Planctomyces sp. SH-PL62: one gene and its partner. Each later gene encodes a partner of the first gene's protein in a complex. Links are inferred from orthologs where the notes say so. Each region holds a gene or a part of one and is shown in the gene's direction. Other genes may lie near its edges. The genes, in order: secY and secA.

Region 1 (8,619 bases):
GCGAAAGGTCACCGACCCATGATCCAGATGCAGACCCGGCTCGACGTGGCCGACAACAGCGGCGCCAAGGAAGTGATGTGCATCAAGGTGCTCGGCGGCAGCGCGTCCCGCTACAAGCGGCGCACCGCCGGCATCGGCGACACGATCATCGCCAGCGTCAAGAAGGCCTCGCCCGGCAGCGACGTCAAGGCGGGAGACGTGGTCCGCTGCGTCATCGTCCGGACCCGCAACCAGGCCCGCCGCACCGACGGCAGCTACGTCAAGTTCGACCGCAACGCGGTCGTCCTGATCGACAACGAGAAGAACCCCCGCGGCACGCGCATCTTCGGGGCCATCGCCCGCGAGCTCCGCGACCGCCAGTTCATGAAGATCATCAGCCTGGCCTCCGAGGTCGTCTGACCACGGAGCGGGCCCGGCCGACCCCCGACCCCCGCGACGCGTTTCGCAAGCGAGCGAGTGAACCATGCATATCCGGAAAGACGACCAGGTCGAAGTGATCGCCGGCGACGACAAGGGGACCCCGTCGAGCCGACGCATCGCCAAGGTGCTCCGGGCGATCCCCTCGAAGAACAAAGTCGTCGTCGAGGGGGTCAACCGGGTCTACAAGCACATGAAGCCGAGCCAGAAGAACCCCCAGGGGGGGCGGCTCTCCAAGGAAATGCCCGTCGCTGTCTCGAACGTCCTCCTCTTCTGCCCGAAGTGCAACCGCGGCGTCCGTCAGGGCGCCCGGTTCACCGCCGAGGGCGTGAAGGAGCGCTTCTGCCGCAAGTGCGGCCAGGGGCTGGGGACGCTCGGGCCCAAGAAGAAGGCGCACGCCGAGGCCGCCCAGGCCGACCGCTGACGACCGCCGCCCCCCCGAGGCCGGGCCCCGGGGCGGAGACCGCAAGCCCGCCGCCGATAACGAAGGAAACCGGGAATGGCTCGCCTCCAAGAACTGTACAAGACCGAGATCAAGCAGGCGGTCGCCGCCAAGTTCAACCTCGACAACCCGATGGCGATCCCCAAGCTCTCCAAGATCGTCGTCAACATGGGCGTCGGCCGGGCCACCCAGGACAAGACCATCCTGGACTCCGCCGCCGAGAGCCTCGGCCGGATCACCGGCCAGCGTCCGGCCCTCACCAAGGCCAAGACGTCGGTGTCGGGCTTCCGCCTCCGCGAGGGGAACGACATCGGCTGCAAGGTGACCCTGCGGGGGGCGAGGATGTACGAATTCCTCGACCGCCTGGTGTCGATCGCCCTGCCTCGTATCCGCGACTTCCGCGGCGTCAACCCCAACAGCTTCGACGGCCACGGCAACTACAGCCTGGGCCTCGCCGAGCAGGTCGTCTTCCCCGAGATCGACGCCGACCGGATCCAGCACACCCACGGCATGGACGTGACCATCGTCACCACCGCCCAGAACGACGACCAGGCCCGGGAACTCCTCCGCCTGTTCGGCGTCCCGTTCCGCCAGCCCGGCTCGGCCGGCGGCCGCTACGGCAAGTGAGCCGGGCCGACCCCGGCCGACCCCGATCCCGATCCGACGTACGCCCGACCCCAACCGGGTCGAAGTAACACCCCGACGCGAAATTGACCGGCCGCCGCGAGGCGTCCACCGCACGGTCCTGGAAGGTTGAGCATGTCGACCAAGGCCCAGAAGATCAAGTCCGAGACGCCCCGCAAGTTCGCCGTCCAGCACCGCAATCGGTGCCGGCTTTGCGGTCGTCCCCGAGCCTACTATCGCAAGTTCGGCATCTGCCGGATCTGCTTCCGGAATCTGGCCAGCCGCGGCCTGATCCCGGGCGTCAAGAAGGCGAGCTGGTAGCGCGACGCCGGGCCGGGCCCGCTGCCCTCCCCCGCGCCGCCCGCGGCCCTCGCCCAGGCGCGTCCGCCGCGAACCCGCCGGCTCTTCGGCCGTGCGGAGCCGACTCCCCCCACACTCCGAACAGAATAGTCGCGTCCGTCCGAGTCGCCCCGCCGCGCCGACGCACCCCGAGAGAGGAGCCGCCCCGAGAGGGCGCCCCCGGGGACGTTACCCGCGACGGTTCAGGAAGGCTTCCCCGCCATGATGACCGACCCGATCGCAGATATGCTGACCCGGATCCGCAACGCCGTGCGGATCGAGCGCACGTCCCTCGACATGCCCGCTTCCAACATGCGGCGGGGGATCGCCCAGGTCCTTAAGGACGAAGGCTACATCTGGGATTTCGAAGAGATCGAGACCGTCCCGGCCCGCACCCTTCGGCTCCACATGAAGTACGGCCCCAACGGCGAGCGGCTGATCACCAAGATCGACCGCATCAGCAAGCCGGGCCGCCGGGTCTACCGGGGCTACAAGGACCTCAGGCCGGTCCTCGGCGGCATGGGGATCCAGATCCTCAGCACCCCTCGGGGGATCGTCAGCGACCGCCGCGCCCGCGACCAGAAGGTCGGCGGCGAAGTCCTGGCCATGATCTACTAAGCCGGGCCTCCGCCTCCCCGGGTACCGAACCACCTTCATCGCCAGAACAAGAACGAGGAAGACGGAGCCATGTCCCGTATCGGTCGAAAGCCGGTCGTCGTCCCGGCCAACGTGAAAGTCGCGATCGCCGACTCGACGATCCAGGTCGAGGGGCCCAAGGGCAAGCTCAGCTACGGCCACCGTCCCGAGGTCTCCGTGACCTTCGACGAGGCCAAGAACGAGATCGCCGTCGCCCGTCGCAACGACGAGCGGATGAGCCGGGCGCTCCACGGCCTGACCCGGAGCCTCGTGGCCAACATGGTCGAGGGCGTGGCGACCGGCTACACCCGGAAGCTTGAGATCGTCGGCGTCGGCTACCAGGCCCAGCTCAAGAAGGCGAACACCATCGCCTTGCAGGTCGGGTACGCCAACCAGATCGTCCTGGAGGCGCCCGCCGGGGTGACGGTGGCCGTCCCGGACGCCACGCACGTCGTCGTCACCGGCGCCGACAAGCAGGCCGTCGGCCAGTTCGCCGCCGAGGTCCGCGCGGTGCGGCCGCCCGAACCCTACAAGGGCAAGGGGATCCGCTACGAGGGCGAGGCCGTCCGTCGCAAGGCGGGCAAGGCGTTCGGCTCGAAGTGACCCCGCGTTCCGCCTGAGAACCAAGAGACCCGCAAGACCCCGTCCGAGACGGCGCCGGCCCCGTCCCACCGACGCGAGCCCCGCCGGCCGCCGACAGCGAGAGGATCGTTCCCGTGGACACCGCCAACCACCACCTGCTGGTCCAGACGCGCCGCCTGCGCCGCCAGCGCCGGATTCGCAAGCGGCTCGCCGGGACGCCCGAGCGTCCCCGCCTGGCCGTCTTCCGCAGCTCGAAGCACATTTACGCCCAGGTGATCGACGACCGGGCCGGCAAGACCCTGGTCCAGGCGAGCACCGTGGATCCCGAGGTCAAGGCCGAGGTCGCCTACGGCGGCAACAAGGCGGCCGCCGCGGTCGTCGGCCGGGTCGTCGCGGCGCGAGCCAAGGCGGCCGGTCTGGGCAAGATCTGCTTCGACCGCCGCAGCTACAAGTATCACGGCCGCGTCGAGGCCCTGGCCGCCGCCGCTCGCGAGGCCGGCCTCGATTTCTGACCTCGATCCGAAAGATCCGTCGCGTCGCCCGAACTCGGTCGACATGCAGCTCACACCGAATCATACTGGCAGAGAGAAGGAGTATCCCACGTGTCGACCGACACACGAGATCGCGACCGCGACCGCGGCGAATGGGTTGAGAGCGTCGTCGCGATCCGCCGTTGCGCGGCGGTGGTGAAGGGGGGCCGTCGGTTCAGCTTCAACGCGCTCGTCGTGGTCGGCAACGGCCGCGGGCAGGTGAGCTGGGGCTACGGCAAGGCCAACGAGGTCCCGCCGGCCGTCGAGAAGGGCGTCAAGGACGCCCACAAGCAGATGAAGCGGGTCCAGCTCCGGGGCACCACCATTCCCCACACGGTCGTCGGCCGCTTCGGCGCCGCGAGCGTCCTGATGATGCCCGCCGCACCGGGCACCGGCGTCATCGCCGGCGGCGCGGTCCGCGCCGTGGTCGAGGCCGCGGGGATCCGCGACGTCCTCACCAAGAGCTTCGGCTCGCCCAACAAGCTCAACCTCGTCAAGGCCGCCATCCAGGGCCTCACCCAGCTCCGCACGAAGGAAGAGATCGCCCGCCTCCGGGGAGTCCAGATCTAATGCAATTGCACGACGTCCACGAAGGTATCCAGCGCCGTAAGAAGCGCAAGCGCGTCGGCCGGGGCGTCGGCTCCGGTCACGGCAAGACCTCCAGCAAGGGCCACAAGGGCCACAGCTCGCGCCAGGGCTTCAAGATCGGCGCCCTGTTCGAGGGCGGCCAGATCACCCTGGCCCGCCGGGTCCCCAAGCGGGGCTTCTTCAACGGCGCCTTCAAGAAGCACTTCGTCCTGGTCAACCTCGGCGAACTCGACAGCTTCTTCCCCGAGCCGGGGGTCGTCGACGAGGCCGCCCTCCGCGCCACGGGGCTGGTCAAGGGCTACGCCCACGACGGCATCAAGATCCTCGCCGACGGCGAGGTGACCAAGGCCTTCGAGATCCACGCCACCAAGTTCAGCGAGGCGGCCGTCGCCAAGATCGAGGCCGCCGGCGGCAAAGCCGTCGTCGCCCCCTACATCGGCAAGGTCGCCAAGCCGGACGAGACCTGCGGGTCCTGACCCGCCCCCGCTTTCATTCCGCCGCGGCGCGTCGATCGGCGATCGGCGCGTCGGCGGCGGTCCTATTTTGATCGAGACCCGGCGACGCCCCGCCGCGACGGCCCCGGACGGGCCCTCCCCCGGGGCTTCGCGACCCAATCGGCCCATACCGGCCCGAACGATGAACCACGGCCCCAGCGGAGGCGATCGCGCGTGGACAAGCTGATCACCATCTTCAAGATCCCCGAACTCCGGCGGAAGATCCTGTTCACCGCCCTGCTCCTGGCCATCTACCGGATCGGGTTCTACGTCCCGCTGCCGATCGTCAACCAGGCCCAGCTCCGAAACTGGGAAGAGCAGCTCAGCACCAACGCCGCCGGCAAGATCTTCGGCACCGTCGCGATGTTCGGCGGCACCTCGATCGGCATGAGCACGATCTTCGGCCTGGGCATCATGCCCTACATCTCCGCTTCAATCATCTTCCAGCTCCTGGGCAGCGTCGTCCCGTCGCTCGAGGCGATGATGAAGGAAGGAGAGAGCGGCCGCAAGCGGATCAATGAGTATACGCGATACGCCACGGTCGTCTTATGCGCCGTGCAGAGCGCGTTCTGGGTGCAATATATGATGAGCCCCCAGATGAACGTGGTCTTGCCGGAGTATCGCGACATCTGGCATGGCATGGTCTCCGTCTCGATCATGACGGCGGGGACGGTCTTCCTGATGTGGGTCGGCGAGCAGATCGACGAGTACGGCATCGGCAACGGCATCAGTCTGCTCATCATGGCGGGCATCCTCTCGCGCCTTCCCGTCGCCCTCCAGGGGCTTTGGCAGAACGCGACCACCCGACTCACCCCCGAGCCCGGCAAGTACGGCATCATCACGATCGCCCTGCTGCTGATCCTGTTCGTCGCGGTCGTCGTCGGCGTCGTGGCGATCACCGAGAGCCAGAGACGGATCCCGACCCAGTCGGCCAAGCACGTCAGGGGCCGTCGAGTCTTCGGCGGGACGCGACAGTACCTTCCGCTGAAGGTGAACCAGGCCGGCGTCATGCCGATCATCTTCGCCTCCAGCTTGCTCATCTTCCCGTCCCTGATCCTCAGCGCCCTGGCTCGCTCCACCGCCAGCCTTCGGTCGGACACCTGGTCGATCGGCTCGTTCTTCGCGACCACGCTCCAGGACCTCGCCGACGCCTTCCAGCGCCAGGGGTATCTGTACACGCTCTCCAACATCGTGATGATCTACTTCTTCTGCTACTTCTGGACGGCCATCACCTTCAACCCGAAGGACATGTCCGAGAACCTGAAGGACTACGGCAGCTTCATCCCGGGCTACCGCCCCGGGCGTCGCACGGCCGAGTACCTGGAGAAGGTCATGCTGCGGATCACTTACGTGGGGGCGGCCTTCCTGTCGCTCGTCGCGGTGATCCCGACGCTGGTCCAGAACGGCCTGAACGTCGACTTCACGGTGGCCCAGTTTCTGGGCGGCACCGGCCTGCTGATCGTCGTGAGCGTCTGCCTCGACCTGGTCCAGAAAATCGACAGCCACCTCGTGATGCGGAACTATTCGGGACTTGTGAATCGCAAGTGACCCCAGGAGTCGCCGCATCGTGTCATCGCAACACGGATCGGGCCGCCGTCCCACGCTTCCCCCCCTCCCCTCCGGAGCCCTTCGGCGTCCGGAGGGCATGGGCGGGCCGAAACCGGGATCGGGTCCGCCGCCGTCCCGGAGGACCCCCGTGATCCAGCTCAAAAGCCCCCGCGAGATCGCCCTGATGCGGGAAGCCGGGCGACTCGTCGCTCGGGCGCTCGGCGAGGCTCGCAAGCTGGCCGTGCCGGGGGCGACTACCGCCGATCTCGACGAGGCCGTGGCCTCGGTCTTCCGCGAGGCCGGTGCCACCCCCCTGTTCCTGGGCTATCCGTCCTCGATGCGGGGCAAGCCGCCGTTCCCGGCCGTCATCTGCTCCAGCGTCAACGAACACGTCGTCCACGGCATCCCCAACCGTCGCCCGTTGCGCGAAGGGGACGTCGTCGCGGTCGACACCGGCTGCCGCCTTAACGGCTGGTGCGGCGACTCCGCCGTCACCCTCCCCATCGGCCAGGTGGCGCCCGACGTCCAGAAGCTCCTGGATTGCACCTCCGAGACCCTGGACCTCGCCGTCCGCGCCATGGGGCGTTGCCGCTACTGGTCGGAAGTGGCCTCGTTGATGGAGCAGTACGTCAAAAGCCAGGGCTTCTACGTCATCGAAAAGTTCGTCGGCCACGGCATCGGCAAGGAGATGCACGAGGAACCGCAAGTTCCCAACTTCTTCAGCAAGGCGCTCCGCAAGCACGACATCCTGCTCGAGCCGGGCCTGGTGCTGGCGGTCGAGCCCATGGTGTCGATGGGGACGAAGGACGTGCGGACCCTGGACGACGGCTGGACCGTCGAGACCCGCGACCGCCGCCCCAGCGCCCACTTCGAACACACCATCGCGATGACGCCCGAAGGTCCCGAGATCCTCACGCTTCCCTGAGCGGACGGAGGAGGCCGGATGCGACGGGAACTCACGACCTCCAGTAGGAAATCGCGACGAAATTATCTTGACGAAAGTGGAAGCAGAGACCCTTGCGGAAGAGAAGGAAGATCGTTAGGATGGTCGAATTCCCCGGTGGGCCCGCCATGCCTCAGTGCGCCTGGGCTTCCTGACGCCCAGCGACCGTCGGGTCGATCGGCGAGCGCGATCATCGAGATTTCGGACGGCTGACGCGGGAATCGCGGCCGCTACGAATGCCGCGTCGCCCCCGGCTCGTTCCGGCCGCCGGCCGCACCGCCGGTGCCAGGTCTTCCCTCGAGGACGGACCTGGCGACCGATCGGCCGGGCGACCAATCGCCGGTGGACGATGGACGCCGCCGGGGCGGGCGAACCGGCGTCCCGACGGCGCATCCGCCGAGGGGCGGCGTCTCGGCCACGCAAGTCGGCGTTCCCACGGACAATACACAGGAAAGCAGCGACGGCCATGAAAGTGCGATCGAGCGTCAAGAGGATCTGCGAGAACTGCAAGATCGTGAGGCGGGCGGGCAAGGTCCTGGTGATCTGCTCGAACCCCCGACACAAGCAACGACAGGGCTGACGTCCGCGGCGCCCCCGGCCCAGCCGGTGTGCGTCGGGAGGGCGCGGCCGATCCCAACTTTAGTACAGCCGTGGATCGACGGAGACTGATGGAATGCCTCGTATTCTGGGCGTGGACATACCCAACGACAAGCGGACGGTGATCTCGCTGCGCTACATCTACGGGATCGGGCCGACCCTCGCAGCGCAACTCTGCGAGCGGGCCGGGATCGACCCGGAGAAGCGGGCCCGCGACCTGAGCGAGGATGATCTGGCGAAGCTGGCGGGCCTGCTCGACAACGAGTACACGGTCGAAGGCCAGCTCCGTCGTCAGGTCCAGCAGAACATCGGCCGGCTCCGCGAGATCGGTTGCTATCGGGGACTTCGGCACCGCAAGGGCCTCCCCGTCCGCGGCCAGCGGACCCGCACCAACGCCCGGACCCGCAAGGGGCCGAGGAAGACGGTGGCCGGCAAGAAGGGCGTCAAGGAGATGCGCTGAGGCCGCGACGGCCCGACCAGGGCTGTCGGCTCGCGCGTCGCATCGCGTCGCGGGTTCGCCCCGAGGCGAGGCGGCCGGGCCGGGACGCGGCGGGGGACGCGGATCGAGCATCGAGAATGGGCGGGCGCGAGGCGGCCGCTGGACGGTTGCGGGTCGTTCGATCCGCGGACGACACAAGCACGAATCAGTTAGACGAGGAGCGCAGGACCCGTGGCCAAGGCCAAGAAGCGGAAGACGCGACGCAACGTAAGCCGTGCGGTGGTGCATATCAAGGCGACGTTCAACAACACCACCGTGACCATCACCGATCCCAACGGCGACGCCCTTTGCTGGGCCTCGTCGGGGACCGTCGGCTTCAAGGGGAGCCGCAAGAGCACGCCGTTCGCCGCCCAGCGCGCCGCCGAGACGGCCGCCGCCTC
Region 2 (17,334 bases), 3.3 Mb from region 1 along the record:
TAGGAATCGGTCACGACACGCATCGCCTGGTGGAAGGTCGGCCGCTGATCCTGGGGGGCCTCCGGATCGAGCACCCGCTGGGCCTGGCCGGGCATTCCGACGCCGACGTCGTCTGTCACGCCGTGGCCGACGCCCTCCTCGGCGCCGCCGCCCTGGGAGACATCGGCGAGCATTACCCCGACACCGCCCCCGAATGGCGCGACCTGGACAGCACCCGGCTCCTCGCCGAGGTCGTCGCCCTGATCGCCGCCGAGGGCTGGAAGCCGGTGAACTGCGACGTCATCGTCCACGCCCAGGCTCCCAAGCTCGGCCCCCACAAGGCGATGCTTCGCGCCAACCTGGCGAGGCTCCTCGGGCTCCCCGACGGGGCCGTCAACGTCAAGGCCAAGACCGGCGAGCACGTCGGGCCGGTCGGCCGGGCCGAGGCGATCTCCTGTCACGCCGTCGTCCTGATCGAGCCGATCGACCCCGGGCGTTGACGCCCCGGACCGCGGCCCCCCTGCCCCCTTCCTTCCCCGCGAGAGCACGCGAATCCCATGGCGCTTCGAGTCTACAACACCCTGAGCCGGACCAAGGAGTCGTTCCAGACCGTCGCGCCGGGCAAGGTCGGCATGTACGTCTGCGGCCCCACGGTCTATTCCAAGAGCCACATCGGCCACATGGTCGGGCCGGTCATCTTCGACACAGTCAAACGCTACCTCGCCTATCTCGGCTACGAGGTCTCCTGGGTCGTCAACATCACCGACGTCGACGACAAGCTGATCGTCCAGGCCCAGAAGGACGGCACGACCGTCAAGGCCCTGGCCGAGCAGGTCACGGCCGACTACCTCGACTGCCTGAAGGCCCTGAACGTCACCGGCGTCGACCACATGCCCCGGGCGACCGAGCATATCGACGACATCATCGACATGAACCAGGGGCTGATCGACAAGGGGTTCGCCTACGCCTCCGGCGGCGACGTCTACTTCGACGTCTCCAAGGCCGACGCCTACGGCAAGCTCAGCCATCGCGACCCCGAGGAACTCCAGGCCGGCGCCCGCATCGAGCCCTCCACCCTCAAACGCAACCCCGGCGACTTCGCCTTGTGGAAGGCCTCCAAGCCCGGCGAGCCCTCGTGGGAAAGCCCCTGGGGGCCGGGACGGCCGGGCTGGCACATCGAGTGCTCGGCCATGAGCCTCAAGCTCCTGGGCCGGCATTTCGACATCCACGGCGGCGGCCTCGATCTGGTCTTCCCCCACCACGAGAACGAGCTCGTCCAGTCCGAATCCTTCACCGGGGGCCCGTTCGCCTCCTACTGGATGCACAACGGCCTGCTCACCCGGGAAGGCCGGAAGATCTCCAAGTCCGACCCCGACACGATCGTCCTGATGAGCGACCTGCTCGATGAGTACGAGCCCGACGTCATTCGGATGCTCCTCCTCTCCAGCCACTACCGTCGGCCGATCGACTACGGCCCGACCCGTCTGGCCGAGATCAGCCGCAGCCTCCAGACGTTCCACCGGGCCTTCGAGCGGTTCGAGGAGCTGACCGGCGAGCGTTTCGACGCGCTGGAGGCTCCGACCCGTCGGCACGACCAGGAGGGGGATGCGAGCCCGGAGCTGACCGAGCTTCGCCAGGGCTTCCTCGACGCCATGGACGACGACTTCAACACCGGCGGGGCGGTCGGCGAGCTGTTCGAGATCGTCCACGTCCTCAACCGGACGGCCGCGGGGCTCTCGCCGGACTCGCCGCCGCAGGAGCTGACGCAGTATCGCGAGGGGATGGTGGCCCTCAAGGAGCTGAGCAACCTCCTGGGCCTCTTCGCCAGGCTCCCGGACAAGAGCCAGGTCGGCGGCGACGCCCTGACCGGCGACCTGATGAGCCTCCTGATCGAGCTTCGGGCCCGCCTCCGCAAGGAGAAGCACTACGCCCTGGCCGACGAGGTCCGCAACCGCCTTGCGGGCCTGGGGGTCGTCCTGGAAGACGGCGCCGACGGCACTCGCTGGCGGGTCGAAGCCAAGCGCTGAGTTGAGAGCCCGGGGGCGGCCCAGAACCGCCTCGTCTCCCGACGGAGGAGTCGCCCCGATGACGTCCCGATCGTGCGAGTCCGAAGGGAGCCTCGACGCCGTCAAGCCCGGCGACGGCGCGAGCCCGCCGGTCTGGAGCCGGGTCGTCGGCATCGACCCGGGCCTCAACGTGACGGGCTACGCGGTCGTCGACCCCGGCCCGCGCGGGCCGGTCGTGGTCGAGGCCGGCGTGATCCGTCCCGGCTCGTCGAGCCGGGCCATGGGGCAACGTCTGGACTACCTCCATCGCAACGTCGTCGAGCTGCTGGCCGCGTACCCGCCCGGCGCCCTGGCGCTGGAGCAGGTGCACAGCCACGTGAAGTTCCCGCGCACGGCGATCCTGATGGGCCACGCCCGGGGCGTCATCGTCCTGGCCGCCGCCTCGCGGGGCATCCCCGTCTTCGGCTACGCCGCGGCCCGGGTCAAGAAGACCCTCACCGGCAGCGGCCGCGCCCCCAAGGAACAGATGCAGCGCGCCATCCAGACCGAACTGGGCCTGGACGAACTCCCCGAGCCCCACGACGTCGCCGACGCCTGCGCCCTGGCCCTCTGCCACTTCCAGATCGGCCGCACCCTGCGGAGCCTCAAGGGGATGTAGGACGAGCCGGTATTGGGTTCGTTCGCGCGAACCAACCCAGGCCGCAACGGACCTCTCCGGACGTGCCCGGCCGCTCCAGGAAGCGAGAATCCCCCTCCGCACGCCTCGAGAAAATTGGGTTCGTTCGTGCGCTTTCGACGCCTCGCGCGATCTGCGTAGGAGGCGGCCGAAGCCTGGACGAGGTCCACCTCGTCCGCCGCGAGGGAAGGAAGGAATGCTGGCGCGATCATGCCTTCCCCCCTGGTGGGGGTGGCCGCAGGCCGGATGAGGGGGACCTTCATCGCGGACGAAGGGAAGATGCGTCGGCTTGCGTGCTCGTCGCCCCCATCCGCCGCCGAACGGCCGCTTTCCCGTCCGAGGGACTGATCGTCCGAAATGGCACTTCTCGGCGGGTCACGCCCGGCGCGCGGGGCGTCGGGCGCTTGATCGCCGAAGGAACCGAGACTACATTGCCAAGGAACAGGCCGGGGACGGAGTCCTCCAAGCTGACAATGCGACGCTTCGCTCGATTGGAGCGGCTCCCGCGCACGAAACGCCCCCTTCCCGCCCGATTTCGCACCGACGCCCTCCCCCGCCGCATGAGGATGCCCCCATGAGATTCCTCCAGATCGCGCCCGCCCTGGCGGCGGCGCTCGCCTTCGTCTCGTCGCAGATGGTGAGAGGGGCCGACGACCTCGTCTGGGACGTGATGGCCGACACCTGGACGGCCACGGACGGGCTCGGGCGGACGACGCCGGGGTTCGACGAGGCGGGGCCGCCCCGCGCGGATCGGACCACGGGGATCTTCTACTTCCTCTGGAGCGAGGGGCAGAACCCCGTCTACGACCTCTCCAAGATCCTGGCGGCGAACCCGGACGACCCGAAGTTCGGGCCCAACCAGGCGTTCCACCACTGGGCCGAGCCGCTGTTCGGCTACTATCGGGACGACGATGCGTACGTCATCCGAAAGCATATTCAGATGCTCAACGACGCCGACGTCGACGTCCTGTTCTTCGACGTCACCAACGCCCTGACGTACGACTCGGTGCGCGACGCCGTGCTGAAGGTCCTCGACGAGTTCCGCGCGTCCGGCCAGCGGACGCCCCGGATCGCGTTCCTGACGAACTCGGCGAGCGCCAGGACGGTCGAACATCTCTACAAGACTTTTTACAAGCCGGGGAAGGGCCGTGAGCACTGGTTCGCCTGGGGCGGCAAGCCCCTGATCCTCGCGCCGACCGACGGCCTGAGCGACGAGGTCAAGGACTTCTTCACGATCCGCCGCTCCTGGGCCTGGACGAAGGGGCATTCCTGGTTCGGCGACGGCCGCGACCGTTGGCCCTGGCTCGACAACTCGCCCCAGACCCCCGGCTGGCATGAGGCACCCGACAAGCCCGAGCAGATCTCCGTGACCGTCGCGCAGCACCCCACGGGGAACATCGGCCGGAGCTTCCACGACGGCAAGCAGCCGCCGCCCGAGGAACGCCACCCCGAGCGCGGGCTCTACTTCGCCGAGCAGTGGAAGCGGGCCCGCGAGGTCGATCCTCCGTTCGTCTTCATCACCGGCTGGAACGAATGGATCGCCCAGCGGTTCATCGACCCCAAGGGGGAGATGTCGATGGGGGGCGTCCGGCTCAAGCCGGGCGGCACGTTCTTCGTCGACCAGTACACGCCGGAGTACTCGCGCGACATCGAGCCGGTGAAGGGGGGCTTCGGCGACGCGTACTATTACCAGCTCGTCTCCGAGGTCCGGCGCTACAAGGGGGTGCGCAAGCCGGCCGACGTGGCGAAGGCCAAGGTCCGGGTCGACGGCGCGTTCGGCGACTGGAAGGCCGCCGCCCCCGAATTCCGCGACACGATCGGCGATCCGGCCCGACGCCGGCACCCCGGCTGGAAAGGCGAGCCCGACTTCGTCAACGAGACCGGCCGCAACGACCTGATGGCTGCGAAGGTCGCGCCCGGCGACGAATTCGTCTTTTTTTACATCAGGACTCGCGAACCCCTCACCGCGCCCGCCGAGCGCTGGATGACGCTCTGCATCGACGCGGACCACGACCCGAAGACCGGCTGGCTGGGCTACGACCTCGTCGTCAACCGCGAGCAGATCGTCGACGGCATGGCGACCGTCGAGCGCCTCAAGCCCGACGGCGCGACCGAGCCGCTGGACGCCGCCGCCGCGGTCGCCTTCGACGGGAACGAGCTGGAACTGGCCCTTCCCCGCTCCGCCCTGGGCTTGGACTTCCCCGGCGACGGCTCCAGGCGAGTCGCCTTCGACTTCAAGTGGCTCGACAACGTCCCGATCGGCGGCGACGCCTCGACCTTCACCCTCGACGGCGACGCCGCTCCCAACGACCGATTCAACTACCGGGCGACGTGGGCCGAATGACCCCGATCCGGCTCCTCCCAGGACCGACCCCATGCACCGCTTCTTGCTGAGTTTCCCCCTCTGGCTGGCCGTTTCCGCCGTCGGGCATTCCGTCCGGGCCGAACCGCCCTGGACCGTGCGCGAGCACATCCCGCCGGGCGAGTTCATCGTCCAGGCGCATCGCGGAGCGGGCGAACTGGCGGAAGAGAATACGATCGAGGCGTTCGAACTGGGCTGGTCGCTCGGCTGCATCCCGGAGGCCGACGTCCGCACCACCAAGGACGGCGTCATCGTCCCGTTCCACGACGCGACGTTCGCTCGCGTCGTGCGGGGCGTGGACGCGGAGACGGCGAAGAAGGGGGTCGGGGACGTCACCTTCGAGGAGTTGAGCAAGCTCGACGTCGGCGCCTGGAAAGGGGAACGGTTCTCGGGCCGTCGCGTCGGCCCGCTGCGCGACGTCTTCGCGGCGATGGGTTCCGATCCGGCGCGTCGGCTCTACCTGGACATCAAGCAGGTGGACCTGCCCCAACTCGCGAAGGAAGCGGCCGAGGCCGGCGTCGCGTCTCGCGTCATCCTGGCGTCCACCAACTACCCGCTGATCCGGCGCTGGAAGGCGCTTTCGCCGGAGTCGAAGACGCTGCTCTGGATGGGAGGAAGCGAGGACGCCTTGCTCAGGCGGTTCGAGGAACTTCGCGCGACCGACTTCGCCGACGTCGATCAGCTCCAGATCCACACCAACCTCGCGCGTCCGGTCGCCGAGATTCGCCGGGACTCTCGGGACCCGTTCAAGGAGTCCGACGCGTTCCTGATCGCTCGCGGCGAGGAACTGCGCCGCCACGGCGTCCTCTACCAGACCCTGCCGTGGGGAGGCTCTACCCCCGACGTCTACGCCAAGCTCCTGGACCTCGGCTTCATGTCCTTCGCCACCGACCACCCGAAAGCGACCTGGGAAGCCGTACGCCGGTATTACCAGGTGGACTGACGCGGCGTGCCGCGTTTCAGACGGCCGGCCCTGTGCGTTCGGCCTGGTCGAACCATTCGGCGAGCGGGAGGCGGAAGCCGGGGAGGACCGCACCGCCGTCAAGGACGTCGGCGGCTGTCAGGGTGACGGGGTCGGCGGGGGACTCATAGACTCGGACCTCGCGGGCCTTGGGGTCGACGTACCAGACCAGCCGCACGCCGGCCTGGAAATATTCGTCGAGCTTCCGGGCCATCTCCTTGCGGGTGTTGGACTTGCTCAGGATCTCAACGGCCAAATCGGGGGCCACGGCGGGGATCTCGCCCGGTCGCAGCCCCTTCGGATAACGCCCCCACGAGATGAACGACACGTCGGGGATGCGGACGAGGCCGGGGAGCAGCTTCACCGTGCCGTCGGCACCCAGGACGACGCCGAGGTCGGTATCGCGGAGGAAGGCGATCAGATAGCTCGCCAGGAGGATCGCATAACGAGATTCCTCGAACCCCATGGTCTTCTCCACCAGGACGCCGTCGACGAGTTCGAAGAGTCGGTTTTCGCGATCGTGGGCTTCCACCACGTCGCGCTCGGTGGCGGTGCCGAGGGGTGGGTCCAGGCGAACGCGGAAGGCGGGGACGTCTCCGAGGCGTTCGAGGAGATCGGCCACGGTCTCGGGGGGCGACGTCTCGGTCTTGACGGACATGGACGTTCCTCGTGGGGGGTGGCGGGGCGCTCTCCTGGATTCTGCGCCCAGGTGGACTCGGAAGACAAGGGGCGGCGAGAGGAAGCGCGGGCGGAAAATCGGCGGTCGGGGCGGCATGGGAAGATCGCTCGCGGGGAATGTGAGCGAAAAGGCGACCTGAAAGCGAAAAACCGCCGATAATCCGACCTGTGCCGATGGGATCGACGTAGAATTTCGAGAGTCGGCGCTCCGGTCGGCCTTCGCTGTCGAGGGAAGTCGGGCTCTCGTCGACGCCGGGAAGCTGGCCCGCGATCCGAGCTCGCGGCGAAAACCTGGCGGTCGGCCGTCCCATTAAGTGGATCGTGAAAGCCGAAAGGCCGGCGTGGGGAGACCCACCGTCGCGGTTGACGAAATCCGTAAGTCCGTTGTAAGATGCAGTATTGCAATGACTTGCTGCAACGTATCATTCGCACGGGGACCACGCGGCAATGGAAGTGCTGACCGAGCTTTGGGATAAGACGACCGACGCCCTGTCGGCCCTGTCCGAGGGGGTTTCGGAAGGGCTCGTGCGAGTTTTCGGCAGCTCTAACGAACGGCGCATCCGGCAGATGCGTCCGATCGTGGCCCGGATCAACGAGCTGGAGCCCTCGGTCCAGACGCTGTCGGACGACGCCCTGAAGGCCAAGACGGACGAGTTCCGCCGCCGCCGCGAGGCCGGCGAGACGCTCGACCAGCTGATGCCCGAGGCGTTCGCCGTCTGCCGCGAGGCGGGCCGCCGCTATCTGAACATGCGGCACTTCGACGTCCAGCTCATGGGCGGCATGGTCCTGCACGGCGGCAACATCGCCGAGATGGTCACCGGCGAGGGCAAGACGCTGGTCGCCACCCTGGCCGCGTACCTGAACGCGCTGGACGGCAAGGGCGTCCACGTCATCACGGTCAACGACTACCTCGCCCGCCGCGACGCCGAGTGGATGAGCCCGCTTTATCAGGGCCTGGGGATGTCGGTGGGCGCGATCCAGTCCGAGATGGACTCGACGGAGCGCCAGGAGATCTACGGCCGCGACATCACCTACGGCACCAACAACGAGTTCGGCTTCGACTACCTCCGCGACAACATGAAGCCGACCGCGGAGTTGCAGTGCCAGGGCGAGCTCCACTACGCCGTCATCGACGAGGTGGACAGCATCCTGATCGACGAGGCGCGGACCCCCCTGATCATCTCGGGGCCGGCCTTCGACGACGTGCGGAAGTACGCCGAGGCCGACCGGATCGCCCGGCTCCTGAAGCGGAACGACCATTTCGAGGTCAAGGAGAAGGAACGGACCTGCCACCTGAACGACGCAGGCATCCGCGAGGCCGAGAAGATCGCCGGGCTGGAGAGCTTCTACACCCCGGGCAACATGGAGTGGCCCCACCTGATCGACAACTCGCTGAAGGCGCACCACCTGTACCGTCGCGACCGCGACTACGTGGTCCAGCCCAACGGCGAGGTGGTCATCGTCGACGAGTTCACGGGCCGGCTCATGGTCGGCCGCCAGTGGTCCGACGGCCTCCATCAGGCGGTCGAGGCCAAGGAACGGGTGAAGATCAAGGAGGAGAACCAGACCCTCGCGACGATCACCCTCCAGAACTTCTTCAAGCTGTACAGGAAGCTCTCGGGCATGACCGGCACGGCCATGACCGAGGCCAACGAGTTCTACAAGGTCTACGGCCTCGACGTGGTCGCCATCCCGACCAACCGGGGGCTGAGCCGGGTGAACTACCCGGACGTAATCTTCCGCTACGACCGCGAGAAGAACCAGGCCCTGCTCGACGAGATCAAGGAGGTCCACGCGACCGGCCGGCCGATCCTGGTGGGGACGGTCACGATCGAGAAGTCGGAGGAGCTGTCCGAGTACCTGACGCGGTACGGCATCGCCCATCAGGTGCTCAACGCCAAGCACCACGAGCGCGAGGCCGAGATCGTCGCCCAGGCCGGGCGCCGGGGGGCGGTCACGATCGCCACCAACATGGCCGGCCGCGGCACCGACATCATCCTCGGCGGCAACCCCGAGTTCATGGCCTGGTTCGACCTCAAGCGCGAGGTGAACGAGGACGGCCGGCCGCTCTACGAGACCCGCCTGGACGTCCCGCCCGAGGTCTGGCAGGCGGCCGTGGACAAGTACGAGCGAGAGATGAAGGCCGAGGGCCGCGAGGTCGCCGCCGCCGGGGGCCTGCACATCATCGGCACCGAGCGGCACGAGAGCCGCCGGATCGACAACCAGCTCCGCGGCCGATCGGGCCGCCAGGGCGACCCCGGCTCGTCGCGGTTCTTCCTCGCGCTCGACGACGACCTGATGCGGAAGTTCGCCGGCGAATGGGTGTCGGCCGTCCTGACCCGCCTGGGCATGCAGGAGGGGGAGGCCATCGAGAGCAAGATGGTCAGCCGCCGAATCGAGGGCGCCCAGAAGAAGGTCGAGGAGCGCAACTTCGACATCCGCAAGAACCTCCTCGAATACGACGAGGTCATGGACGAGCAGCGGAAGCGGGTCTACTCGTTCCGCCAGGCGCTGCTGGAAGGGTCGTCCCCCAAGGATCGCATCCTGGAGATGATCGACTCCCAGATCCAGGACGCCGTCGACCGCTTCCTCGCCGACGACTACGGCCAGGCCAGCTTCGCCGAATGGGCCTCCCAGCGCCTGGGGGCGGACATGACCGCCCGCGACTTCCGGGGCGTCGAGTTCGAGGACGCCGGCGAGATCGTCCGCCGCCGCGCCGAACGCCATCTGTACGAGGCGATCCGCGAGGCCCTGGACGAGAACGTCCCGGCCGACGCCGAGCCCGCCGACTGGACGTGGGGCGCCCTGGTCAACTGGGCGAACACCCGCTTCAACCTCTCCCTCAAGGATAAGGACCTCCGCAAGTTCGAACGCCGCGACGGCGACGAATCGGACCTCGACCGGCCGGGCCTGGAGGAGTTCCTGTACGATCAGGCCAAGGCCTCGATCGAGGGCCTCGACCTCGAGCCCGCCAAGGAGTTCCTGGAGCCCGACTGGGGCCGTCGCAGCCTGGCCGGCTGGGCCCAGCACAAGTTCGGCCTCACGGCCGAGCTCGACTCGTGGAAGGGGCTCGACCGGAACCGGATCGCCCGGAGCCTCAAGGAGCAGGCCCGAGAGCTGTACGTCGCCAAGGAGGCGGAGCTTCCCGTCCGGATCGCGACGACCCGCTTCCTGGGCGATCGCTCGCACGCCCAGAACCAGACGCCCCGCTACGACCGCGAAGGGCTCGCCGCCTGGGCTTCGGAGCGGCTGCACTGCGTCGTCGACCCGGCCGAGCTCCAGACGATGCTCCGGCCCGAGATGGAAGCTCATCTCATCGCCCTGGCCCACAAGAAGTACGACGGCGCCCGGCTCTCCGACGAGTTGACGGCCCGGCTCGACGCCGCCTTCCCCCACTCCTCGGCGCGCGACAAGCCGGCCCCGCCCGCGTCCCCGGCGGCCCTCGCCGGGCTGGTCGAATGGGCGCACAAGAACCTCGGCTCCTCGACGACCGCCGAGGAACTCGCCGCCAAGACGGCCGAAGAGGTCCGCAAGGAGCTCACGGCGGCCCTCGACGCCAAGATCCGCCCCGAGATGCGCGAGATGGAGAAGGTCCTCCTGCTCCAGATCCTCGACTCGAGCTGGATGGAACACCTCCGGGCGATGGACCACCTCCGCAGCTCGATCGGCTTGCAGGGATACGCCCAGATCGACCCCAAGGTCGAGTTCAAGCGCGAGGGGATGCGAATCTTCGGCGAGATGTGGAACGGGATCGGCGACCGCGTCACCGACCTGATCTTCCGCGTCGAGCAGTTCGATCCCGAGTTCCTGTCGTACCTCGGCTCGCGCTGGAAGCTCGACCGGGCCCAGGCCATCCATCAGGACGCCGACTCGGCCTCGTCGTCGCTGGCCGCCGTCCCCGACTCCGGCAACGGCGTCCGACGGGCCCAGGACGCCGCCATCCACGCCGGCGAATCGGCGTCCGACAAGAAGAAGGAGCCGGTCCGCAACGTTGGCAAAAAGGTGGGTCGCAACGACCCCTGCCCCTGCGGATCGGGAAAAAAGTTCAAAGCCTGCCACATGCGCCAGACGTCGTCCCCCGACATCTTCTGAGCATTCGTTGCATCCCCGCCGACCCCCCAGCCCCCCGGGACGACCCCCGGAGGGGCCGGGCGTCCGGGGCCGCCCGCGGCCTCGGGGCGTCCCGAGCGACGCCCCTATCCCTTTCGGATCAAGCGTTTGAGTCGACATCCGCTGGCCGTCGTGGGTTTTCCCATGCCGGCGGTGGCAAGCGAGGGCTCGGACGCCGCGACGGTTCGCGAAAGGTCGGTCAGGGGTCTCGAACGGCGGCGGGCACGGCGATTGCTTGATCAATTCGCGTCTCGTCGAGCGGACCACTCGCTCTCTATCGGGAAAGGATTCCCCGGGATGCCGCTGGTTTTGAACCTGATCTATGCCGCGACGTTGATCGTGCTGTCGCCGATCCTCGTATTCCGAATGGTGCGCTCGGGCAAGTATCGCGACGGGCTCTGGGAGAAATTCTCGGGGGATGCGCCCAACCGGATGGGGGGAGGCCCCTGCCTCTGGTTCCACGCCGTGAGCGTCGGCGAGGTCTTGCTGCTGCGCCCCCTGGTCCGCGAGATGGCCCGCCGACGGCCGAACTGGGAGGTCGTGATCTCAACGACCACCCCGACCGGCCTGGCCGTGGCCCGGCGGACCTTCCCCGAGCTGATCACGTTCTACGCCCCCTTCGACTTCAGCTGGGCGACCCGGCGGGCGATGACCCGCGTCCGGCCGACGGTGCTGGCGCTCGTCGAGTTGGAGCTGTGGCCCAACCTGATCAGGTCGGCCAAGCGGTCCGGGGCCAAGGTGGCGGTCATCAACGCCCGCCTGAGCGAGCGGAGCCATCGCGGTTACCGGCGGATCCGCCGCCCGCTCGGCCCCACGCTCCACCGGATCGACGCCGTCGCGGCGCAGGACGAGGACTACGCCCGCCGGTTCGTCGACCTGGGCGTCCCCGTCGACCGCGTGAGCGTCACCGGCTCGGTGAAATTCGACGGCCTGGAGAGCGATCGCAACAATGCCCGCACCCGGGAACTCCGCGCGGAGTTGGGGCTCATGGCCGCGGACCTCGTGTTCGTGGCCGGGAGCACGATGGACGGGGAAGAGGAAGCGGCGCTCGCCGCCTACCGCGGGGCGCGTCGCGACCACCCCCGGCTCCGGCTCGTCCTGGTCCCCCGCCACGCCGAGCGGTTCGAGGCGGTGGCCCGTTGGCTTGAGTCCGAGGGGGAGACGGTGGTGCGCCGCAGTCGCGGCCCCGTGACGCCTTCTCCGGCCGGCAAGCCGGCGCCGATCGTCCTGATCGACACCCTCGGCGAACTCGGGGCGGTCTGGGGCCTGGCCGACGTGGCGTTCGTGGGCGGCAGCCTCCTGCCCGGGCGGGGGGGCCAGAACATGATGGAGCCGGCCGCCTACGGCGCCTCCGTGATGTTCGGCCCGCACACGGCCAACTTCCGCGAGACGGTGGCCCAGCTCCTGGCGCGCGACGCCGCCCGACGGGTGGCCGGCCCCCGCGAGATGGCGATCCTCCTTCGCGAAGATCTCGACGATCCCGAGAAGGCCGCGGCGCGGGGCGAGGCGGGCCGTCGGTTCGTGCTCGCCCAGCACGGCGCCTCGGGGCGGACCCTGTCCGAGCTGGACCGGCTGGTCGAATCCTCCGGCGCGCAAAAATCGGCTTGATCGATTTTTTCGTTTCGCGATAGTCTGCACCTGATATCGTGGACCCGGGACCGAGAACTCGCCGTGGACTCCTCTCCCGGACACGGTCCAGGAACCGCACGGCGGCCCAAGCAAGAATAGGATGGATCTGGAAATGAGCGAGCCTGAGAACCCCACGCAGCAGCAGCAGGTGACCACCGAAGTCGTCGTCGACGATTCGGCCACGGTGCCGTCGTACTCGAACTTCTGCCGCGTGACGGCGACGCCGGAGGAGGTCATCCTCGACTTCGGCCTCAATCCCCAGCCGTTCGCTCAGGGCCGGCAGGACGTCAAGGCGAACCAGCGGCTCGTGATGAACTTCTACACGGCCAAGCGGCTCCTGACCGCGCTGGGTATGACGATCCAGCGGCACGAGGGGACCTTCGGCTCGATCGAGCTCGACGTCCGCCGCCGCGCCCACGTCCCGCAGCAGGCCCAGTCCGGCGGCGCCCCGGCCGGCCCCAAGGGCGTCGTCGAGTAAGTCGACCGACCCCCGATCGAATCCCGGAAATCCAATCGCGGGAGATCGCGAGGAGCCGTCCGCTCCTCGCGATCTCCCGCGTTGCGTTCGGCCCCTCCCCGCCCCCCTCCGGCCGGTCCTCGGCCTCGCCGCCCGCCCCACGGCCCGGAAATAGCGATTTTTCCGCTTGCGAAGCCCCTTTCGCTGATCGACGCCGCCGTCGCCGACCGATTCAGAAGGTGAGAAAAGATCCGAGTGCGCGGGTTGCAACCCGAGTCCGGGTCTTGCCGGATGTTTCGACTCATCGTCAAACGCCAGGTGCGCCGATACTGAGGATTGCCGGGCGTCTCGGCCTCGGTTCAGGACGGACGAGTCCAGCGTTAGGAGATCATGGAATGTCTCAGCCATCCCGACCGCGGGCTCAGGGCCCAGCGAAGCGGCGTCATCGCAACATCAAGCTCGAAGGCCCCACCCCCCTGGAGCAGCGCGCCCTGCTCGCCCCGGTGGTGCCGATCTTTCCGACGCAGGCCGTGTTCACGGCGGCGGAAACGCCGACCAACAATTTCCTGGGGACGGTCGTCGTCAGCTCGAACACCGAGGCCGACACGCTCACCAGCCCCGCGCCGATCACGTCGGTGGCCGAGCTGACCCCGCTGTCGTCGTTCGGCGGCGACATGGTCCGGATCCAGGCCGGGCCGGGCGGGATCTTCGGCAACGGCCTCTACGCCGTCTCCCGCGGCGGCGGCGACGTCGAAGGGGCCGTGGACCGCCCGGGCGTGATCTACCGGATCGACCCGGCGACGGGCAAGGCCAGCGTGTTCTTCGACCTGAACACGGTGATGAGCCAGATCGATCCCAACGCCCTGAACACTGACGGGAGCAACCCGGCGGCGAACTCGCTGGGCGGGGCGACCGGGGATGCGGTCGACGCGACCGGTCTCACCAACTGGTACGACATCGCGTTCGACTCCGAGGGCTACATCGACGGCAAGGCGTCGATGCTGGTCACCACGGCGGACCGCTCCGACCCGGCCAAGAACGCGATCTACCGGATCGGCGCCGACGGCTCGTTCATGGGGGCCTTCGTCACCCTGACCGACGGCCAGGCGGCGACCAAGTTCAACATCAACCCGACGGCCGTCGTCGTGCCGGGACCGGAGTTCCAGAAGTTCCTCCGCGGGGTGATCGCCGGCAGCGGCGTCAGCTCGACGGGCGGGACCATGGCGGCCCTGTTCTTCGACGCCAACCAGTACTCGCCGGGCCAGGTCATCTCGAACGCCGCGAGCCTCCCGAAGGGAGTCTCGGAGACCGGGATGTCGTTCGGGCCGATCGTGGGCATGACCCAGGCGAACATCGACTACTTCTCGCCGGTCTACTCCGCCTTCACCGACTTCGGCACGCCCTCGGGCGGCGGGATCCCGGCGACGCCGGGGTTCAGCGGCGTCCAGGGCTCCAACGGCGACTTCCTGATCGGCGCGACGGTGGTGACCGACGCGACGACCGCCGAGACCCTGGTGGTCGACGAGTCGTCGATCCTGAGCACGCCGTTCCGGCGGTTCCAGGACATCGCCTTCGACCAGTACAGCTACTTCGCCCAATCGATCGGCCTGGAGGCCGCCGACGCCGCCACCACGACCGGGACCACCACCGGCCTAACGATCACCGGCCAGCCGACCTACGCCGGCAACCTGTTCGTCAGCGACCTGGCGTCGGGCCTGTTCGTGCCCGTCACCTCGGTCGAGGAAGGGGACATCCCGGCCGGCGTCATCGTGAACGTGCCGGTGCAGGGGAGCGGCTTCATCGGCATCGAGAAGGCCGACCCGACGCAGCCCTACAACGCCGCGACCAACCCGCTGGTGCCGATCGTCCGCAACGGCAACACGACCGGCGGCAGCAACGTCGGCGGCCGGGTCATCCGGATCACGCCGGGCGGCGTCATCTCGGTGTTCGCCCAGGGTTTCAACACCTCGGGCGCCCAGGACTCGACCAGCTTCATGGATTCGACCCTGAGCATCACCTTCTCCGCCGACGGCACGACCTTCTACGCCTCGGACGGCGACGGCATCTGGCAGTTCAAGACGAGCTCCAGCCTCGCCGGCTCGACCTCCGGCTCGCTGATCGGCCTGAACGACCTCCGCACCCTGGGCGTGCCGTATGACGGCCGCGGCAGTGCGGTGGCGGTCGTCGACACGGGCGTCGACTCCCTCTCCTCCCCCTTCCGGGGACGCGTCGGGGCCGGCAAAAACCTCTACACCGGGGGCAACGGCAACATCGACGTCGCCTCGCTCGACACGAGCACCACGACCACCGGCGGCGGCGGCACCGGAGGCGGCACCGGCGGCGGCACCACCACCACCGGCACCGTCCTCGCCAACAGCTTCGACGGCCACGGCACGCCGGTGGCGGGCGTGGTCGCCCAGTTCGTGCCCCAGGCGACCCTGGACCCGGTGTCGATCTTCTCCCCCTACTTCGGCAACCGGACCATCTCCATCGGCGGGACCACCGGCGGCGGCGGGACCGGGGGCGGCACCGGGGGCGGCACCGGCGGCAACACCGGCGGGACCACCAGCCTGACCGCGGCGGCCAACGCCCTGACGACCACCAACGGCGTCTACAACGGCCTGGCCTACGTCGCCTCGCGGCCCTACGTCAACGACCCGGTGCGGCCGGGCCAGGTGTCCCGCGTCATCGCCTCGACGATGGCCTTCGGCACTACCCAGACCTGGACCAGCGAGGCCCAGGCGTACCGCAACTACCCCCAGATCGTCATCGCCCTGAAGCTCCAGCTCAAGAAGTTCCGCCAGCTCGGGATCGCGCCGATCGCGGCGGCCGGCCAGTTCGGCTCTCCGCTCGGGTTGGGCTCGGGCGGCGGGACCACCGGCGGCGGGACCGGCGGCGGCACCGGCGGCGGCACCACCACCGGCAGCACGAACACCGGCCAGTTCCGGAGCAACGCCGACGATCCCTCGCTGGGCGACACCAATGGCATGTCGCTGCCGGCCATCCTCAACGAGACGATCTCGGTGACGGGCGTCTATCCGTTCCCGTACGCCGGGGACGTCAACACGACGCCGAACAACGTCCCCGTGGGGGCGATCCCCAACCCGCGCGGCCCGATCCTGGTCTTCGGCAACGCCATCTCGATCGGCGGGACGGCCACCGCGGGCGGGACCAACGCCGGCGGCGGCGGGACCGGCGGCGGCGGGACCGACACCAACGTCGCGGGGAACGTCGACATCTTCGCCGGGGCCGACTTCAACATCTGGAACGACCGCATCCCGGGGGCCGTCAACCGCGGCATCGCCACCGACTTCGCCGCCCCGGCGATCGACGTGCCGACGTTCCGCAGGCGGTTCTCCGAGATCCAGGCCGGGAGCACCACCGGCGGGACCACCGCCGACAGCACCGGCGACGCCGCCAACCGCCTGACCTTCACCCAGGTCGGGACCTCGATGTCCACCGGCATCCTGACCGGCGCCTACGCCATGGTGGCCTCGGCCCTGGACTACTGGACCAACATCAACAAGGACCAGGGGATCACCTCGGACGCCTACCTGACCACCCCGGTCGGCGTCCGCACGCTGAACTTCGGCCAGCACGCGATCGGCGACCTCTCGGCCTACAACTCGCCCGACGGGATCAACGGCATCCTCGCCTGGACGGCCGTCCCCGCCTTCGACCTCAACGACGGCGGCAGCCTCGCCACCCCGGCCCTGGTCAGCTCGACCGACAAGCAGAACAAGTTCGTGGGGGCCAACGAGCCGCCGGCCTACGCCCGCGTCTCGGTCAGCAACGCCGTCGCCGCGATCGAAGGCACGATCGCCCTGAACTACCTGATCAGCCACAACATCCTGCCGATCATCGACGCCAACAACGACGGCGTCCTGACGGCCCAGGAGGTCCAGGACTTCACCGACACGGCCGCCACCAAGGGCATGCCCGAGGCCGGCGCCATGGCCCGGTTCCTCGGCGGCACCGCCACCTACGCCCAGCCCGAGGGAGGCATCAACAACCTCCTCTTCAACGAGAATCCGGACCAGCCCGCGGTCCTCCAGCGGCGGTTCAACTTCTTCGACTTCATCGCCAACGGCCAGCTCAAGGGCGGGGTCAGCCTCGAGAGCCTCAAGATGCTCTCGCAGACCCTCCTCCCCAAGCCGGACGACTATGTGGTCGTCGACCGCCAGCGGGCTTCGGTCAACGGCTTCCTCGTCGACCCCACGGCCCAGCGGAACACCACGGCCCTGCAGCACAAGCTGCCGAACTTCATGTGGGTCCCCAAGGCCGCCGTCGCCCGCTATCGCGGCATGTCGCCGGCCCGGTTCAAGATCGACCGCAACGAGGCCCCCGGCACGTCGTTCCCGGTCTACACGCTGTTCCAGAACTCCCCGCAGCACCAGCAAAGGGAGTCCAGGGCCATCTCGACCACCAAGGTGGTCAACGGCCAAAAGGTCAACCTCATCAGCGTCGTCCAGGGCG

Evidence for each region.
Region 2: the proteins of secY (region 1) and secA are in contact, whole or in part, in a crystal structure (PDB 3DIN), measured with the Thermotoga maritima proteins. The link is inferred for Planctomyces sp. SH-PL62 from one-to-one orthologs. Residues at the interface, in WP_004081795.1 of Thermotoga maritima: Glu108, Gly109, Glu110, Glu111, Ala236, Glu237, Arg238, Arg239, Ile240, Thr241, Ile242, Gln243, Tyr244, Ala245, Arg246, Arg247, Val248, Thr249, Gly250, Arg251, Arg252, Val253, Tyr254, Gly256, Ala257, Ser258, Thr259, Tyr260, Leu261, Pro262; in WP_004082002.1 of Thermotoga maritima: Glu261, Ala262, Arg263, Lys300, Ala301, Arg302, Thr303, Ile304, Ile305, Leu323, Tyr324, Asp325, Pro326, Val329, Ser330, Tyr333, Ile336, Lys340, Phe345, Val349, Glu363, Phe364, Tyr374, Ser375, Gly376, Gly377, Glu393, Ile395, Thr482, Ser483.

What each region holds. Positions count from the first base shown.
Region 1 is NZ_CP011273.1:291,095-299,713, forward strand. Bases 4,167-7,013 are described here. They hold secY (preprotein translocase subunit SecY), read left to right. Parts: upstream 4,167-4,826; coding sequence 4,827-6,200; downstream 6,201-7,013. Other genes in these bases: rplO (50S ribosomal protein L15), read left to right, coding at 4,167-4,634; map (type I methionyl aminopeptidase), read left to right, coding at 6,349-7,013. Also shown: rplN (50S ribosomal protein L14), read left to right, coding at 19-399; rplX (50S ribosomal protein L24), read left to right, coding at 464-841; rplE (50S ribosomal protein L5), read left to right, coding at 917-1,486; VT85_RS01160 (type Z 30S ribosomal protein S14), read left to right, coding at 1,619-1,804; rpsH (30S ribosomal protein S8), read left to right, coding at 2,045-2,440; rplF (50S ribosomal protein L6), read left to right, coding at 2,510-3,061; rplR (50S ribosomal protein L18), read left to right, coding at 3,175-3,552; rpsE (30S ribosomal protein S5), read left to right, coding at 3,643-4,140; more of rplO, read left to right, coding at 4,140-4,166; more of map, read left to right, coding at 7,014-7,125; rpmJ (50S ribosomal protein L36), read left to right, coding at 7,610-7,723; rpsM (30S ribosomal protein S13), read left to right, coding at 7,817-8,200; rpsK (30S ribosomal protein S11), read left to right, coding at 8,411-8,619. UniProt on the Escherichia coli protein: The central subunit of the protein translocation channel SecYEG. Consists of two halves formed by TMs 1-5 and 6-10.
Region 2 is NZ_CP011273.1:3,636,608-3,653,941, reverse strand. What follows is about bases 6,801-10,954. They hold secA (preprotein translocase subunit SecA), read left to right. Parts: upstream 6,801-7,109; coding sequence 7,110-10,754; downstream 10,755-10,954. Outside these bases: ispF (2-C-methyl-D-erythritol 2,4-cyclodiphosphate synthase), read left to right, coding at 1-479; cysS (cysteine--tRNA ligase), read left to right, coding at 537-2,006; VT85_RS14175 (crossover junction endodeoxyribonuclease RuvC), read left to right, coding at 2,065-2,643; VT85_RS14170 (hypothetical protein), read left to right, coding at 3,236-5,005; VT85_RS14165 (glycerophosphodiester phosphodiesterase), read left to right, coding at 5,037-5,966; VT85_RS14160 (Uma2 family endonuclease), read right to left, coding at 5,983-6,642; VT85_RS14150 (3-deoxy-D-manno-octulosonic acid transferase), read left to right, coding at 11,070-12,380; VT85_RS14145 (DUF3467 domain-containing protein), read left to right, coding at 12,514-12,879; VT85_RS14140 (hypothetical protein), read left to right, coding at 13,254-17,334. UniProt on the Escherichia coli protein: Required for protein export, interacts with the SecYEG preprotein conducting channel.